One region of the Kineococcus sp. G2 genome, then DNA from elsewhere that is predicted to be linked to it. Evidence: riboswitches for the same ligand, from Rfam matches in the RefSeq annotation. Region 1 holds a riboswitch; the other holds the start of a gene.

Region 1 (6,981 bases):
CGCGCAAGCCCTGAGGCGCCCGGGCGTCAGCCGCGCACCAGCTCCCCCGGCAGCAGCGAGCCGATCCAGCCGTCGAGGCGCTCGCCCCGGTGCACGAGCAGCCCGCGCACCTCCCCCTCGCGGCGGAAACCGCACTTCCGGGCGACCCGCCAGGAGGCGGTGTTGCCGACGACGGCCTGCCAGTGCACGCCCGCCAGGCCCAGCTCGTCGAAACCCCACGCCAGGGCCAGGCGGGCGGCCCGGGTCATCACCCCGCGCCCGCGCGCCCACGGGGCCAGACCGAAACCGATCTCGGCCCAGCCGCCCTCGCGGTGCCGCAGGTCGAGCGAGCCGGCGAAGCGCCCACCGGCCTCGATCGCCCACCCGGCGACCTCGCCGCGCTCCCAGGCGGCCGCGAGCCCGGCGACGAAACCCTCCGCGTCGGCGCGGCCGTACGGGGTGGGCACCGTCGTGAACCGCACGGAGTCCGCGTCGCGGCACTGCTCGACGATCGCGTCGAGGTCGCTCTCGGCGTGCCGGCGCAGCAGCACGTCGCCGTCGCGCAGTCGCGGCTGCTCGGGCAGGTCCCAGGTCTCGGCCACGTCCCGAGGCAACCGCAACGGCGCCGGGCCGTCCAGCGGGTTTCCCCGCGGACGGCCCGGTCGCCCCACCTGCGATCGCCTCAGCTGCGGTTGCTCGCCACCCGCCGCTCCACCAGACCCAGCACCACGTCGGAGAGCTTGCCCAGCAGCGCCAGCAGCAGGATCGCCAGCAGCACCTGGTCGGTGCGCCCCACGTTCTGCCCGTTCGTCATCTGGTACCCCAGCCCCATCGAGGCGGAGAGGATCTCGGCAGCCACCAGGAACAACCACGCCTGCGCCAGCGCCAGGCGCAGCCCCGACAGCAGCGACGGCGCCGTGGCCGGCAGCAGGATCTCGGTGAACAACCGCACCCCGCTGCGGCCGTAGGCCCGGCCCACCTCCACGAGCGCCGGGTCGAGGTGGCTGAGCGCGGAGTGCACGGTGGTGTAGACGGGGAAGAACGCCCCGATCGCGATCAGCACGATCTTCGGGGTCTCCCCGATGCCGATCCACAGGCCCAGCAGCGGCACCCACGCCAGCGACGGCACCGCCCGCAGCGCCCCGATCGTGGGAGCCAGCAGCGCGGAGACCGAGCGCAGCAGACCGGTCAGCCCGCCGAGCACGACCCCCAGCCCCGCACCCCACAGGAAACCCAGCAGGACCCGCTGCGTGCTGATGGCGATGTTCAGCTGCAGGTCCCCGGCGCGCCACATGTCGACCGCGGCGCGCAGCACGTCCGCCGGCGGGGGCAGCTGCACGCGCGAGAACACCCCCGCGGTCGAGAGGAGCTGCCAGGTCACCAGCAGCGCCAGCGGCACCAGCGCCCCCAGCAGCCACCGACCGGAACCCGTGCGGCGGGCGGCGGGCGCGTCCGCCGCCACCGGCCGCTCCGGCGCGCTCACGCTCACGCCGAGGCCGCCTTCTCGGCGAACTCGGGCGCGAACAGCCCGTCCAGGGCCGTCAGCGCCTCCTCCTCGGAGCGGACGTCGCCGTTGGCGGCCATGAGCGGGATGACGCCCTCCAGCACCGTGCGCTGCGCGTCGCCCGGCACCGGGTCGATGTCCAGGCCGGTGCGCTCGGTGAGGACCAGGGAGGCGACCTGCGGGTCCAGCTGCGCCTGCTCCGCGTACAGCGCCACGAGCTCGTCGGGGTTCGCCAGCGCCCACGCGCGCGCCTGCTCGTAGGCGTCGACGACCTGCTGCACGAGCTCCGGGGAGCTCTGGATGAACTCCTCACGGGCGTTGAGCACGCCGTAGGTGTTGAGGTCCACGTTCCGGTACAGCAGCCGGGAGCCGTTCTGCACCTCGGTGGCGGCCATGTTCGGGTCCAGCCCGGCCCAGGCGTCCACGTCACCGCGCTCCAGGGCCGCGCGGCCGTCCGGGTGCTGCAGGTTCACGATCTCCACGTCGGAGGCCGACAGGCCCGCCAGGTCCAGCGCCTGGCGCAGGAAGAAGTACGGGTCGGTGCCGGTGGTGGCGGCGATCCGCTTGCCGCGCAGACCCGCCACGTCGGTCACCGTCGAGTCGGGCCCGACGACCAGGGCGGTCCACTCCGGCTGCGAGTACACGTCGACGGTCTGCACGGCCTGGCCGTTGGAGCGCGCCTGCAGCACCGCGGCACCGGCGGTGGAGGCCAGGTCGAGGTTGTCGTTGCGCAGGAACTCGTTGGCCTTGTTGCTGCCCAGGGACTGCTCCCACTGCACGGTCAGCCCCGCGTCCTCCAGGATCCGCCGCTCGCGCACCACCAGGCTCAGCGGGTTGTAGTAGGCGTAGTCCAGGCGCACGGTGTCGCCGCCGGAGGCGGAGCCGGCCGCCGCGGTGGCGCTGGAGGAGGACTCCCCCTTCACGCAGCCGGCCGCGCCGAGGGCGACGCCGCCGAGCAGGGCACCCAGGGCGGTGCGGCGGGCGAAGGGACGCGGGGCGTGGGACACGGTTCTCTCCAGGGGGAAGCGGTGCCCGCGGGCACGGCGGGACACGGGGTTTCGGTGTGCGCGTTCGGGTGCGCGGGTCGCAGCCGCGCGGGTTCGCGCGGGGTTCCGGGAGCGGTGGTGGGGTGCGGTCAGGCGTGGGAGCGCGGTACGCCGAGGAGCTCCAGCAGCTCCACCCGCAGGTGGGCGAGGTCGGCGTCGCCGCGGTCGCGCGGCCGGGGCACGTCCACGCGCAGGTCGCGCACCACGTGCGCGCCGGCGCGATCCTCGGTGGTGCCGAGCACGAGGACCCGGTCGGCCAGGTGCAGCGCCTCGTCGACGTCGTGGGTCACCAGCAGGACGGTCGCGCCGGTGCTGCGCTGCACGTCGTCCAGCAGGTCCTGCATGCGCAGGCGGGTCAGGGCGTCCAGCGCGGCGAACGGCTCGTCCATCAGCAGCACGCCGGGCCGGCGCACGAGGGCGCGGGCCAGCGCGGCGCGCTGGGCCATGCCGCCGGAGACGCGGCGCGGGCGGTGACCGGCGAACCCGGCCAGGCCCACGGTCTCCAGCCGGTGCAGCACCTGCGCGCGGCCCTGCGCGCGGGGAGTGCCGCGGGGCAGGCCCAGGGCGACGTTGCCGGCGAGGTCCCGCCACGGCAGCAGCCGGGGCTCCTGGAACACCACGCCCGTGCGCGCGTTCACCCCGCGCACCACCTCCCCGCCGACCTCGACGGTGCCCGCGGTGGGCGCGTCCAGCCCGGCGACCAGCCGCAGCAGGGTGGACTTGCCGCTGCCGGAGGCGCCCAGGAGGGCCACGGTGCTGCCGGCGGCGATGTCCGCGTCGACGCCCGCCAGGACGTCGTGGGTGCCGGCGGGGGTGCGGAAGGCGCGCCCGACACCGCGCAGGGCGACACCGGCGGCCTCGACGCGCTCGGCGCCGGGCTCCTCACCGCGCACGGCGGCGGGCTCTCCCGCGGCACGGAAGGCTGACTGGGTGGGCACGGCCGACACTGCTCCTCCATCGCTCCTGGCGTGAGCACCGCACCCGTCGTTCCGGCCAGGGAACGTCAGGAGGTTGCTGCGGCGTCGTCGAGCCAGGTCTCTCGGCCGCTCTGGATGGGTGAGGACATCAAACGCGACACGAAGCGCACCTGTCAAAACAGGTGCCCCGGACGGCCGGCGTCACCCGGTGACGGGCCGGTCCGGCACCAGCTCCCCGGCGGCGTCGAGGTCGAGGGCGCCGCGCGGCCGCAGCAGCACCGCCCGGCCGCCCGCCGCCACCACCGCCCCCGCGAAGCGCCGGCCCGGCGCCGTCCAGCGGTCGCCCATCGTGCGGGCCAGGCCCACGGGGGCGAACGTGCCCCAGTGCACCGGCACCGCCAGGTGCGGGCGCACCCGCGCCACGACGGCGGCGGCCTGCTCGGGGTCCAGGTGGTGCTCACCGAGGGTGTGGCCCCAGCCGCCCACCGGCACCAGCGCCACGTCCGGCGGGCGGCCGGCCGCCTCCAGCACCGACTCGGCGAAGCCGGGGAACTCCCCGGTGTCGCCCACCGCCCACAGCAGCAGGTCGGGCCCGCCGTCGGCCTCGGCGCGCAGCGGGAACACCCCCGGCAGCCGGACGAGGTGACCCACCGGCTCCGCCGCGGCGGGGGCGCCCGTCAGCCGGCCCAGGGTGCGGCGGCCGTCGTGGTGGGCGGGCAGCGCCGTCACCGTCAGCGGGCCGGACGGCGCCCCGGGCAGCTGGACCGAACGCCCCACGGCGACCTCCCCCACGGCGCTGCCGGTACCGCGCAGCCGCTGCTGCACCCACGCGGCGGAGCCGGGCGGGGCCACCACCCAGCGCGGGCGGATCCGGCGCAGCGAGGGCAGGTCCAGGTGGTCGTGGTGCAGGTGGGACACGAGCACCAGGGCCGGGTCCGCGGAGTGCTCCGGGTCCGGCAGCGGGGGCCGGCGGCGCAGGTGCGCGAACGCGCCGCGCAGCACCGGGTCGGTGACGACCCGCACCCCGGCCGCGTCGAGCACGGCCGTGGAGTGCCCCAGCCAGCGCAACCGCGCCCCGCTCACCGCCCGGCCCCCTCGGCGCCGGCCCGCTCGGCCCCGGCCCGATCGATCCCGGGCCCCTCGGCGCGACCCTCGCGCCGGGACGGGGCGGGCGGCTCAGCCGCGGGCAGCACGCCCTCGGCGCGCATCCAGCGCACGAGCTGCCGGTGCACGGTGTCGGCCCCCACCAGCAGCCGCTCACCGGGCACGGAGGTGTCCAGCAGGTCCTCGTCGACGACCCAGTCGGCCGGGTGCACCAGCACGGCCTCGTTCTGCTCCCCGCCCAGGCCGCCGTGGTGGGCGACCTGCTCCTCGAAGGCGTGCACCTCGCCGGTGCGCTCGTCCACGGCGGAGTGCACCAGCAGGGCCGGGGCGGTGCTCATGCGCATCACCCGCAGCACCTCCCCCGCCGCCCGCGGCCCGAACGGCGCCAGCGGGTCGCCGCCGCGCACCCGCCCGGTGAGCAGGTCGTGCTCACCGGCCGGCCCCAGCACCACCGGCCCGGCCCGGCCGTGCCCGGCCACGAAGCCGACGCCGGGGGCGGCGAGCAGGCCGGGCACCAGCGCGGGCCAGCGCCCGGCCAGCTCGCCCAGCTCCAGCCGCCCGCCGGGGGCGTCCGGCACGCTCAGCAGCGCCGTGCAGCCGGCGGTGACGACGACCACGGCGTCCGGGCCGGCCGCCTCGTCCACGCGCGGCTCGCTGCGCCGGCTCGCGCGCGGGGCGTGCCCCGCCGGGGCCAGGTCGCGCACGAGGACGTCGACGCGGCCGCGGCCCTCCTCGCCCCTGGCGGAGGCCACCCGCGAGGGGACCCCGGGGTGCTCGCGCTGCACGAGGTCGGCGACGAGGTCCTGCACCGTGCGGCCGGCGACCTGCGCGAACGTCGGGCCCTGCGCCTGGCCGTGGTCGGAGACCACCACGACCCGGTAGTCGCGCGGGGAGGAGGCGGCCACGGCCGCAAGGGTGCCCAGCACCCGGTCCACGCCCGCCAGCGCGTCCAGCGACTCCGCGCGCGCCGCGCCGGCGTGGTGGGCGACCTCGTCGTAGTCGAGGAAGTCCACGAAGACCACCGGCCGGCCGGCGGCCAGCTGCTCGGCGACCAGGGCGACGTTCAGGTCGCGCAGCAGGGCGTTGGTCAGCGCCCGCAGCAGCACGTACCAGCCGCGGCGGCGGATGCGCGGCTCCACGCGGCGCACCCGCTGCTGCCAGCCCTGGTAGAGCTCCTTGACCACCTCGCCCGCGGTGAGCACCAGGCTGCGGGCCAGCCCGAAGGGGCGCAGCACGTAGCGCAGGTACGGGCGGCCGGAACCGCCGCCGCGGGAGGTGGAGACCACCAGGTGCGCGTGCGCGGCCTCGCCCGAGAAGACGTTGCCGATGCTGGCGCCGTCGTGGGCCAGCAGCCCCTCGCGGCCGGCGGCGCGGGCGGCGCGCACCAGCCGCTCCTCGATGACGGCGGCGTCGGCGGGCCGGTTGGCGACGAGCACCCGCTGCAGCTCCGGGTCCCACCAGCGGAAGGCCGGCACGTCGCCGGTCGTGCCGTGCAGCAGGCCCGCCTGGCTGGCGGGCGTGGTCGACGGCAGCGGGGCCCGCCAGCCGGTGGCGCGGTGGCTGCCGGTGCGCAGCCAGCGGGCGATCGTGGGCAGGGTCCCGGCGTGCACGCCGAACCGCAGCAGGGGCAGGGAGAGCCCGTCGACCTGCACGACGAGCAGCCCCGGTGCCGCGCCGGCCGCCGCGCGCGGGCGGCGGCGCAGCAGGTCGCGCACCACCCAGCTGCTGTCGTTGACGCCCACGAGCCAGCGGGCCACCACCGCCACCAGACCCGTGACCAGGTACACCTGCCCCAGCGCCCCCAGGGAGCGCAGCTCCAGACCGGGCAGCGCCGTCAGGGCGGTGTGCAGCACGAGCAGCTGCACCGCCACACCCAGCGCGACGGTCGCGGCGGGGCCGGCCACCTGCACCAGCGGGCCCAGGACGGGACGCACCAGGACGTCGCCGAGCAGCAGCAGCGCGGAGGCGGCCAGCAACCAGGCCGGCGAGGCGTACTCCACGCCCGCGACGACCTGCCCGCTGATCCACAGGGCCAGCGCGGTGGGCACCACGCTGAGCAGCGCGTCGTGCGCGTCGCGCGCGGTCAGCAGGGGCCGGCGCGGCCCGCGGGGACGGCGGGCCGGCCCGTCACCGGGCACCGCTCAGAAGCCCAGGCGCTGCAGCTGCTTGGGGTCGCGCTGCCAGTCCTTGGCGACCTTCACCCGCAGGTCCAGGTGGCAGCGCTCACCGAGCAGGGCCTCGATCGAGCGGCGCGCGCGGGTGCCGACGTCCTTCAGCCGCGACCCGCCGCGGCCGATGATGATGCCCTTCTGGCTCTCGCGCTCCACGTACAGCCACACGTGGACCTCGAGCAGCCCGTTCTCGCGGCGCGCCACCTCCTCGACGACCACGGCCAGGGAGTGCGGCATCTCCTCGCGCACGCCCTCCAGGG
Region 2 (6,981 bases), on a different contig from region 1:
GCGGTGCTGCTGCACCGAGCCTGGACCTCGTGGCGCGGCACCCGCGTCCCCGCGGACCTGCCCGCCGGCGCGAGCGCCCCCGCCGGCGGCCTGCTGGGCGCAGCGGCCGCCCGCCGCGGCGGGCGCTCCGGCGCGGGAACCGGCGAGGACCCCGGTGCGGGCCCCGCCGAGGGCCCCGCCGACGCCCCGGGCGGGGAACCGGGTCGGGGAGCGCGCCCGGCCGGCCGGCGCCCCCGGAAGCGCACCTGACACCCCGCCCCACCCCCTGCGGTGATCAAGGAAGTGGCAACTTCCTTGATCACCGCAGGGGGTGGGGTGGGGTGGGGGTGAGCAGGTGTCAGGGGGTGGGGCCGGTGGCGACGGGACGCGCAGGGTCCGCCGACCACTGCGACCACGACCCCGGCCACAGCGCCGCGTCCACCCCCGCCGCCGCGAGCTGCGCCACGGTCAGGCTCGCGAACACCCCGGACCCGCACGACGCCACCACCGGCACCCCCGGCCCCACGCCCGCGGCCGCCAGCCGTTCCCGCAGCGCCGCCGGCGGCAGCAGCAGCCCCGCACCGTCCACGAGGGAACCCGGCGGCAGGTTGCGCGCCCCCGGCACGTGCCCGGCGCGCGGGTCCACCGGTTCCACCTCACCGCGGTAGCGCTCCGGGGCCCGCGCGTCCAGCAGCACCCCGCGGGCGGGAGCGGCGGCCGCCTCCTCCGCGTCGACCGCGGGCAGCGCACCGCCCGGCCCCAGCTCCACGTCACCCGGCGCGGGCACCACCTCCCCGCCCTCCAGCGGCAGCCCCGCCGCCCGCCACGCCGCCAGCCCGCCGTCCAGCAGCTCCACCCGGGCGAAGCCCGCCCAGCGCAGCACCCACCAGGCGCGCGCGGCCGCCGCGCCACCGGAGTCGTCGAGGGCCACGACGCGCGAACCGGCGCGCAGCCCCCACCGGCGGGCGGCGCGCTGCAGGTCCGCCACCGCCGGCAGCGGGTGCCGGCCCGCCGCGGGCGAGGGCGGTGCGGACAGCTCGGCGTCCAGGTCCACGAACACCGCGCCGGGCAGGTGCCCGGCGCGGTGCTGCTCGCGGCCGGTGGTCTCGCCGAGGCGCCAGCGCACGTCCAGCAGGACCAGGTCGGGGTCGTCCAGGCGCGCCGCGAGGTCGGCGGCGCTCACGAAGGGCGGGGTGCTCACCCGCGACATCCTGGCCCCCGCCCGCCCGCGGGGCCGCGCGTCGGGGTGCGCTCACCGCGACGGCTATCGTCTGCGCACGTGCCAGCGCGCGTCGTCGTCCTCGCCTCCGGATCCGGGTCCACCCTCCAGGCGCTCCTCGACGCCCGCGGGGACGCCTTCACCGTCGTCGCCGTCGGCTCCGACAAGCCCGGTGCCGCCGCCCTGGAGCGCGCCCGCACCGCCGGGGCCGCGACGTTCACCGTCCCGCCCGCCGAGCACCCCGACCGCGCCGCCTGGGACGAGGCGCTGGCCGCCGCCGTCGCCGCCCACCACCCCGACCTCGTCGTCCTCGCCGGGTTCATGCGCATCGTCGGCGCCCCGCTGCTGGACGCCTTCGGCGGCCGCCTCGTCAACACCCACCCCGCGCTGCTGCCGTCGTTCCCCGGCGCCCACGGCGTGCGCGACGCCCTCGCCCACGGCGTGAAGGTCACCGGCTGCACCGTGCACCTCGTCGACGCCGGCGTGGACACCGGCCCGATCCTCGACCAGGCCGCCGTGCGCGTCCTCGACGACGACGACGAGGCGAGCCTGCACGAGCGCATCAAGGACGCCGAGCGCCACCTGCTCGTCGACGTCGTCGCCCGCCTCGCCCGCGGCGAGCTGCCCACCACCCGCCCGAGCTGACCCGCCCCACCCCGAGAGGACGACCCCAGCCGATGGCCGAGAACCCGACCGCCGAGCAGACCGCGCAGCGCCACCCCGTGCGGCGCGCCCTCGTCAGCGTCTACGACAAGACGGGCCTGGAGGAGCTCGCCACCGGCCTGCACGCCGCCGGCGTCGCGATCGTCTCCACCGGCTCCACCGCCTCGCGCATCGCCGCCGCCGGGGTGCCGGTGACGCCCGTGGAGGAGCTGACCGGTTTCCCCGAGTGCCTGGACGGGCGGGTCAAGACCCTGCACCCGCGCGTGCACGCCGGGATCCTCGCCGACCGCCGCCTGCCCGAGCACGTGCGCCAGCTCGCCGACCTCGGCGTGGAGCCGTTCGACCTGGTGGTGGTGAACCTCTACCCGTTCCGCGAGACCGTCGCCTCCGGCGCCGGCTTCGACGACGTCGTCGAGCAGATCGACATCGGCGGGCCCTCGATGGTGCGGGCCGCGGCGAAGAACCACCCCAGCGTCGCCGTCGTCACCGACCCCGCCCGCTACGGCGACGCCCTCGAGGCCGTGGGCGCCGGCGGTTTCACCCTCGCCCAGCGCCGCCGCCTGGCCGCGGAGGCGTTCGCCCACACCGCCTCCTACGACACCGCGGTCGCCGGCTGGTTCGCGCAGCAGACCCTCGACGAGAGCGACGAGGGCTGGCCCGCCGTCACCGGCACCGCGCTGGAACGCACCTCGGTGCTGCGCTACGGCGAGAACCCGCACCAGCGCGCCGCCGTCTACGCCGACCCGGCCGCCGCCCCCGGCATCGCGCAGGCCGTCCAGCTGCACGGCAAGGCCATGTCCTACAACAACTACGTCGACGCCGACGCCGCCCTGCGCGCCGCGTTCGACTTCACCGCCCCGGCGGTGGCGGTCATCAAGCACGCCAACCCGTGCGGCATCGCGGTCGGCGCTGACGTCGCCGACGCGCACGCCAAGGCCCACGCGTGCGACCCGGTGTCCGCCTACGGCGGCGTCATCGCCGCCAACCGCGTCGTCACCGCCGCGATGGCCGCGCAGGTCGCCGACGTGTTCACCGAGGTCGTCGTCGCTCCCGGTTTCGAGCCGGAGGCGCTGGAGGTGCTGCAGCGCAAGAAGAACGTGCGCCTGCTGCAGCTGCCCGAGGGGTACGCGCGCGCCGGCGCCGAGGCCCGTCCCGTCTCCGGCGGCGTCCTCGTGCAGGACCTCGACCGCATCGACGCCGAGGGCGACTCCCCGGCGGACTGGACCCTCGCCGCCGGCGAGGCCGCCGACGAGGCGACCCTGGCGGACCTGGAGTTCGCCTGGCGCGCGGTCCGCTCCGTGCGCTCCAACGCGATCCTGCTCGCCAGGGACGGCGCCTCCGTCGGCGTCGGCATGGGCCAGGTGAACCGGGTGGACTCCTGCCGCCTGGCCGTCGAGCGGGCCGGCGCCGAGCGCGCCCGCGGCGCGGTGGCCGCCTCCGACGCCTTCTTCCCCTTCGCCGACGGCGCGCGGATCCTCCTCGACGCCGGGGTGCGCGCGATCGTGCAGCCGGGCGGTTCCATCCGCGACGAGGAGGTCGTCGCCGCCGCCCGCGAGGCCGGCGTGACGATGTACTTCACCGGCGCGCGCCACTTCGCGCACTGACGTCCACCCCGCCGCGGGTCCCGGTCGGTAGCGTGCGCCCCGTGCCGACCGGGACCGAAGGACCCCCGCCCGCCCCCGGCGGTGCGGTCCTCGGCGCCCTCGCGGCCGGTGCGGGGCTCGCGCTGGTCCTCACCGTCGTCGCCGGGCCCGTCGCCGGCGGCCTCCTGCTCGGCGCCGACCTCGCGGTGGCCGCGGTCCTGCGGCTGGTGCTGCCCGTGCGGGTCGCCGGCGCGCTCGCGGTGCGCTCGCGGGCGGTGGACACCACCGTGCTGCTCGTGCTGTCGGTCTCGTGCACCGCGCTGACCTGGACGCTGCCGACGACGTGAGGCGTCGCTCCCGTCTGGTAGAGCTGTCCGGCGTGCCCGCCGACCCGTCCCGCACCGACCCGCCCCGGACGGCCGGTCCCGTCCGCTCCGCGCGCCGCCAGGGGCTCTCGGTGGGGGTGGCGACCGCCCTGTACGGCGTCAGCCTGGGGGCGCTGGCGGTCGCCAACGGCCTCAGCGTGGCGCAGGCGTGCGCCACGTCGCTGCTGATCTTCAGCGGGGGTTCGCAGTTCGCCCTCGTCGGCGTCCTCGGCGGCGGCGGCAGCGTGGCCGCCGCGGTGGCGGCCTCCTCCCTGCTGGGGGTGCGCAACGCCCTCTACGGCCTGCAGGTCGGCCCGTTCCTGCGGGTGCGCGGCGCGCGCCGGCTGCTCGCCGCCCACCTGACCATCGACGAGTCCACCGCCGTCGGTGCCGCGCAGGGCACGGACCCCGCCCGTCGCACCGGGTTCTGGGTCACCGGGGCGACCGTGTTCGTCGGCTGGAACCTGGCCACCCTGGCGGGGGCGCTGCTGGGTGACGCGCTGGGCGACCCGCGCCGGTGGGGCCTGGACGCGGCCGCGGCGGCGGCGTTCCTGGCGCTGCTGTGGCCGCGGCTGCGGCAGGGGCAGGCCGCCGCGGTCGCCGCGGTGGCCGCCCTGGTGGCGCTGCTGCTCGTGCCGGTGGTGCCGGTGGGGCTGCCGGTCGTCGCGGCGGCCCTGGTGGCGGCCGCCGCCGGGCTGCGCCCCGAGCGGCCGGGGGCGCGCACCGGCGAGCGGGGCGGGGACCGGGCGGGGGAGGACGCGTGAGCACCTGGGTGGCGGTCCTGGCCGCCGGCGCGATCGCCTACGCCCTCAAGCTCGCCGGGCACCTGGTCCCGGCCCGGCTGCTGGAGCACCCCCGCGCCCGCCGCGCCGGGGCCCTGCTGCCGGCGGCGCTGCTCGCCGCGCTCGTCGTGGTGCAGACCGCCAGCGACGGCGACCGCCTCGTCGCGGACGCGCGCCTGGTGGGCCTGGGCGTCGCGGCGGTGGCGCTGGCGCTGCGGGCGCCGTTCCTCGTGGTGATCGTGGCGGCGGCCGCGGCGGCCGCGGGCGTGCGGGCCCTGACCGGCTGGGGGTGAGCGGCCGGGGCGTCGTGCTCGTTCCGTGGCGGGCGCGCTCCGTGGCGGGTTACGCTCCCCGGGACCATCCAGAGCGGCCGAGAGACCTGGCTCGCAGACGTCGCAGCAACCACGGTGAACCGCTGGTGCTACCGCCAGGACCGATGGAGGAGCACGCGCATGCCCGTGAAGTTCGCCTACTGGGTCCCCAACGTCTCCGGCGGTCTCGTCGTCTCCACGATCGAGCAGCGCACGAGCCACGACCCCGCCTACAACGTCGAGGTCGCCCGTGCCGCGGAGCGGGTGGGCTTCGAGTACGCCCTGACGCAGGTGCGCTACCTGGCCTCCTACGGCGCGGACGCCCAGCACGAGTCCACCTCGTTCTCCCTGGCGCTGCTGCTGGCGACCGAGAAGCTGAAGGTCATCGCCGCCGTCCACCCCTTCTTCTGGCACCCCGGCGTGCTGGCCAAGTTCGCCGCGACCGCGCAGGAGATCACCGGCGGCCGCCTGGCCCTGAACGTCGTCTCCGGCTGGTTCAAGGACGAGGCCACGCAGCTGGGCATCACCTGGCACGAGCACGACGAGCGCTACCGGCAGTCCGAGGAGTTCATCAGCCTGCTGCGCGGGGTGTGGTCGCAGGACGGGTACTCCCAGGAGGGTGACTTCTTCTCCGCCCGGGACATCACGTTCCGCCCGCAGCCGAAGGTGCAGCCGGAGGTGTTCCAGGGCGGCAACTCCACCGCCGCGCAGGCGATGGCCGGCCGCGTCAGCGACTGGTACTTCATGAACGGCAGGTCCATCGCCGGCGCGGCCGAGCAGGTGCGCGAGGTCAGCGCCCTGGCCGCCGCGAACGGCCGCTCGATCCGCTTCGGGCTCAACGGCTTCGCGCTCGTCCGCGACACCCGCCAGGAGGCGGAGGCGGTGCTGGAGGAGATCGTCGCCAAGGCCGACGTCGCGAAGGTCGAGGGTTTCGGTGCCGCGGTGCAGGAGGCCGGCAACGCCACGAAGGACCGCAAGGGCATGTGGGCGGACAGCGAGTTCCGTGACCTCGTGCAGTACAACGACGGGTTCCGCACCGGCCTGGTCGGCACCCCCGACGAGGTGGCCCGCCGGGTCCTGGCGTACTCCCTGGTGGGGGTGGACCTGCTGCTGCTGGGGTTCCTGCACGTGAAGGAGGAGGTCGAGGCGTTCGGGGAGCTGGTGATCCCGCGAGTGCGGGAGCTGGAGCAGCGCCTCGCCGACGGCGAGGACCTCGCCCTGGGCGCCGAGCTGGACGAGGCGGTCGCCGCCGCGGGCGGCCGCGTGCCGTCGCCGGCCTGACGCGCGCCGGGCACGCCGCCCACCGGGCGCGTACGGTGCTCCGGTGACCGCCCCCACCACCTGCGCCACCGCCGGGAGCACCGAGCTCGTCGTCCTGCTCACCGAGGACGGCGCCCCGTGCGGGACCGCACCCAAGGCGAGCGTCCACCACGCCGCCACGCCCCTGCACCTGGCGTTCTCCTGCTGGGTCGTGGACGGCGCCGGGCGCACCCTGCTGACGCGACGCGCCGAGGTCAAGCGCACCTGGCCGGGGGTGTGGACGAACTCCTTCTGCGGCCACCCGGGGCCGGGGGAGGAGCCCGTGGACGCCGTGCACCGCCGCGCCGCCGACGAGCTGGGCACCTCGGTGGCGGACGTGCGACCGGTGCTGCCGCGGTTCCGCTACCGCGCCGAGATGGCCGACGGCACGGTGGAGAACGAGGTGTGCCCGGTGTTCACCGCGACCCTGGCCGCCGGCCTGGCGCCCGACCCCGCCGAGGTGGGCGACTGGCGCTGGGTCGGCCTGGACGAGCTGCGCGCCGAGGTGGAGCGCGACCCGTCCCCGTTCAGCCCGTGGCTGCTGCTGCAGCTGCCGCAGCTGCCCACCCCCCTGCGCTGAGTCCTCCCCCCGCCCCCACCCCGGCGGAAACCAGTGTTTCCGCCCTCCGAAGGGCCCCTGCCGGGGCGGAAACACTGGTTTCCGCCCCGGGGTGGGGGAGGGGTCAGGGGGCGGGCAGGGGCAGCGGCGGGTTGAACGGCGTGACGACCTGCACCGACGACGGCCACGAGTGCGGGGCGTCGGGCAGCTCCCCGCGCGCC

What was found. Region 1 has a riboswitch for S-adenosylmethionine ahead of V9U69_RS01405 (ABC transporter ATP-binding protein). Riboswitches for the same ligand answer to the same signal wherever they lie in the genome.
Region 2: linked by a shared signal. The riboswitch ahead of sfnG (dimethylsulfone monooxygenase SfnG) and the one ahead of V9U69_RS01405 (ABC transporter ATP-binding protein) in region 1 are both predicted to bind S-adenosylmethionine.

What each region holds. Positions count from the first base shown of each region.
Region 1 covers NZ_JBBBEM010000008.1:29,302-36,282, reverse strand. Annotated here, with positions in the region: gene V9U69_RS01425 (trans-aconitate 2-methyltransferase) at 1-14, shown strand, start outside; gene V9U69_RS01420 (GNAT family N-acetyltransferase) at 27-581, opposite strand; gene V9U69_RS01415 (ABC transporter permease) at 662-1,468, opposite strand; gene V9U69_RS01410 (aliphatic sulfonate ABC transporter substrate-binding protein) at 1,465-2,490, opposite strand; gene V9U69_RS01405 (ABC transporter ATP-binding protein) at 2,619-3,422, opposite strand; SAM riboswitch class I at 3,481-3,588, opposite strand; gene V9U69_RS01400 (MBL fold metallo-hydrolase) at 3,648-4,529, opposite strand; gene V9U69_RS01395 (alkaline phosphatase family protein) at 4,526-6,688, opposite strand; gene era (GTPase Era) at 6,692-6,981, opposite strand, start outside.
Region 2 covers NZ_JBBBEM010000021.1:47,538-54,518, reverse strand. Annotated here, with positions in the region: gene V9U69_RS05025 (cell division protein PerM) at 1-249, shown strand, start outside; gene V9U69_RS05020 (sulfurtransferase) at 338-1,189, opposite strand; gene purN (phosphoribosylglycinamide formyltransferase) at 1,259-1,843, shown strand; gene purH (bifunctional phosphoribosylaminoimidazolecarboxamide formyltransferase/IMP cyclohydrolase) at 1,876-3,465, shown strand; gene V9U69_RS05005 (DUF3017 domain-containing protein) at 3,507-3,791, shown strand; gene V9U69_RS05000 (AzlC family ABC transporter permease) at 3,824-4,573, shown strand; gene V9U69_RS04995 (AzlD domain-containing protein) at 4,570-4,884, shown strand; SAM riboswitch class I at 4,946-5,034, shown strand; gene sfnG (dimethylsulfone monooxygenase SfnG) at 5,044-6,183, shown strand; gene idi (isopentenyl-diphosphate Delta-isomerase) at 6,227-6,781, shown strand; gene V9U69_RS04980 (LacI family DNA-binding transcriptional regulator) at 6,885-6,981, opposite strand, start outside.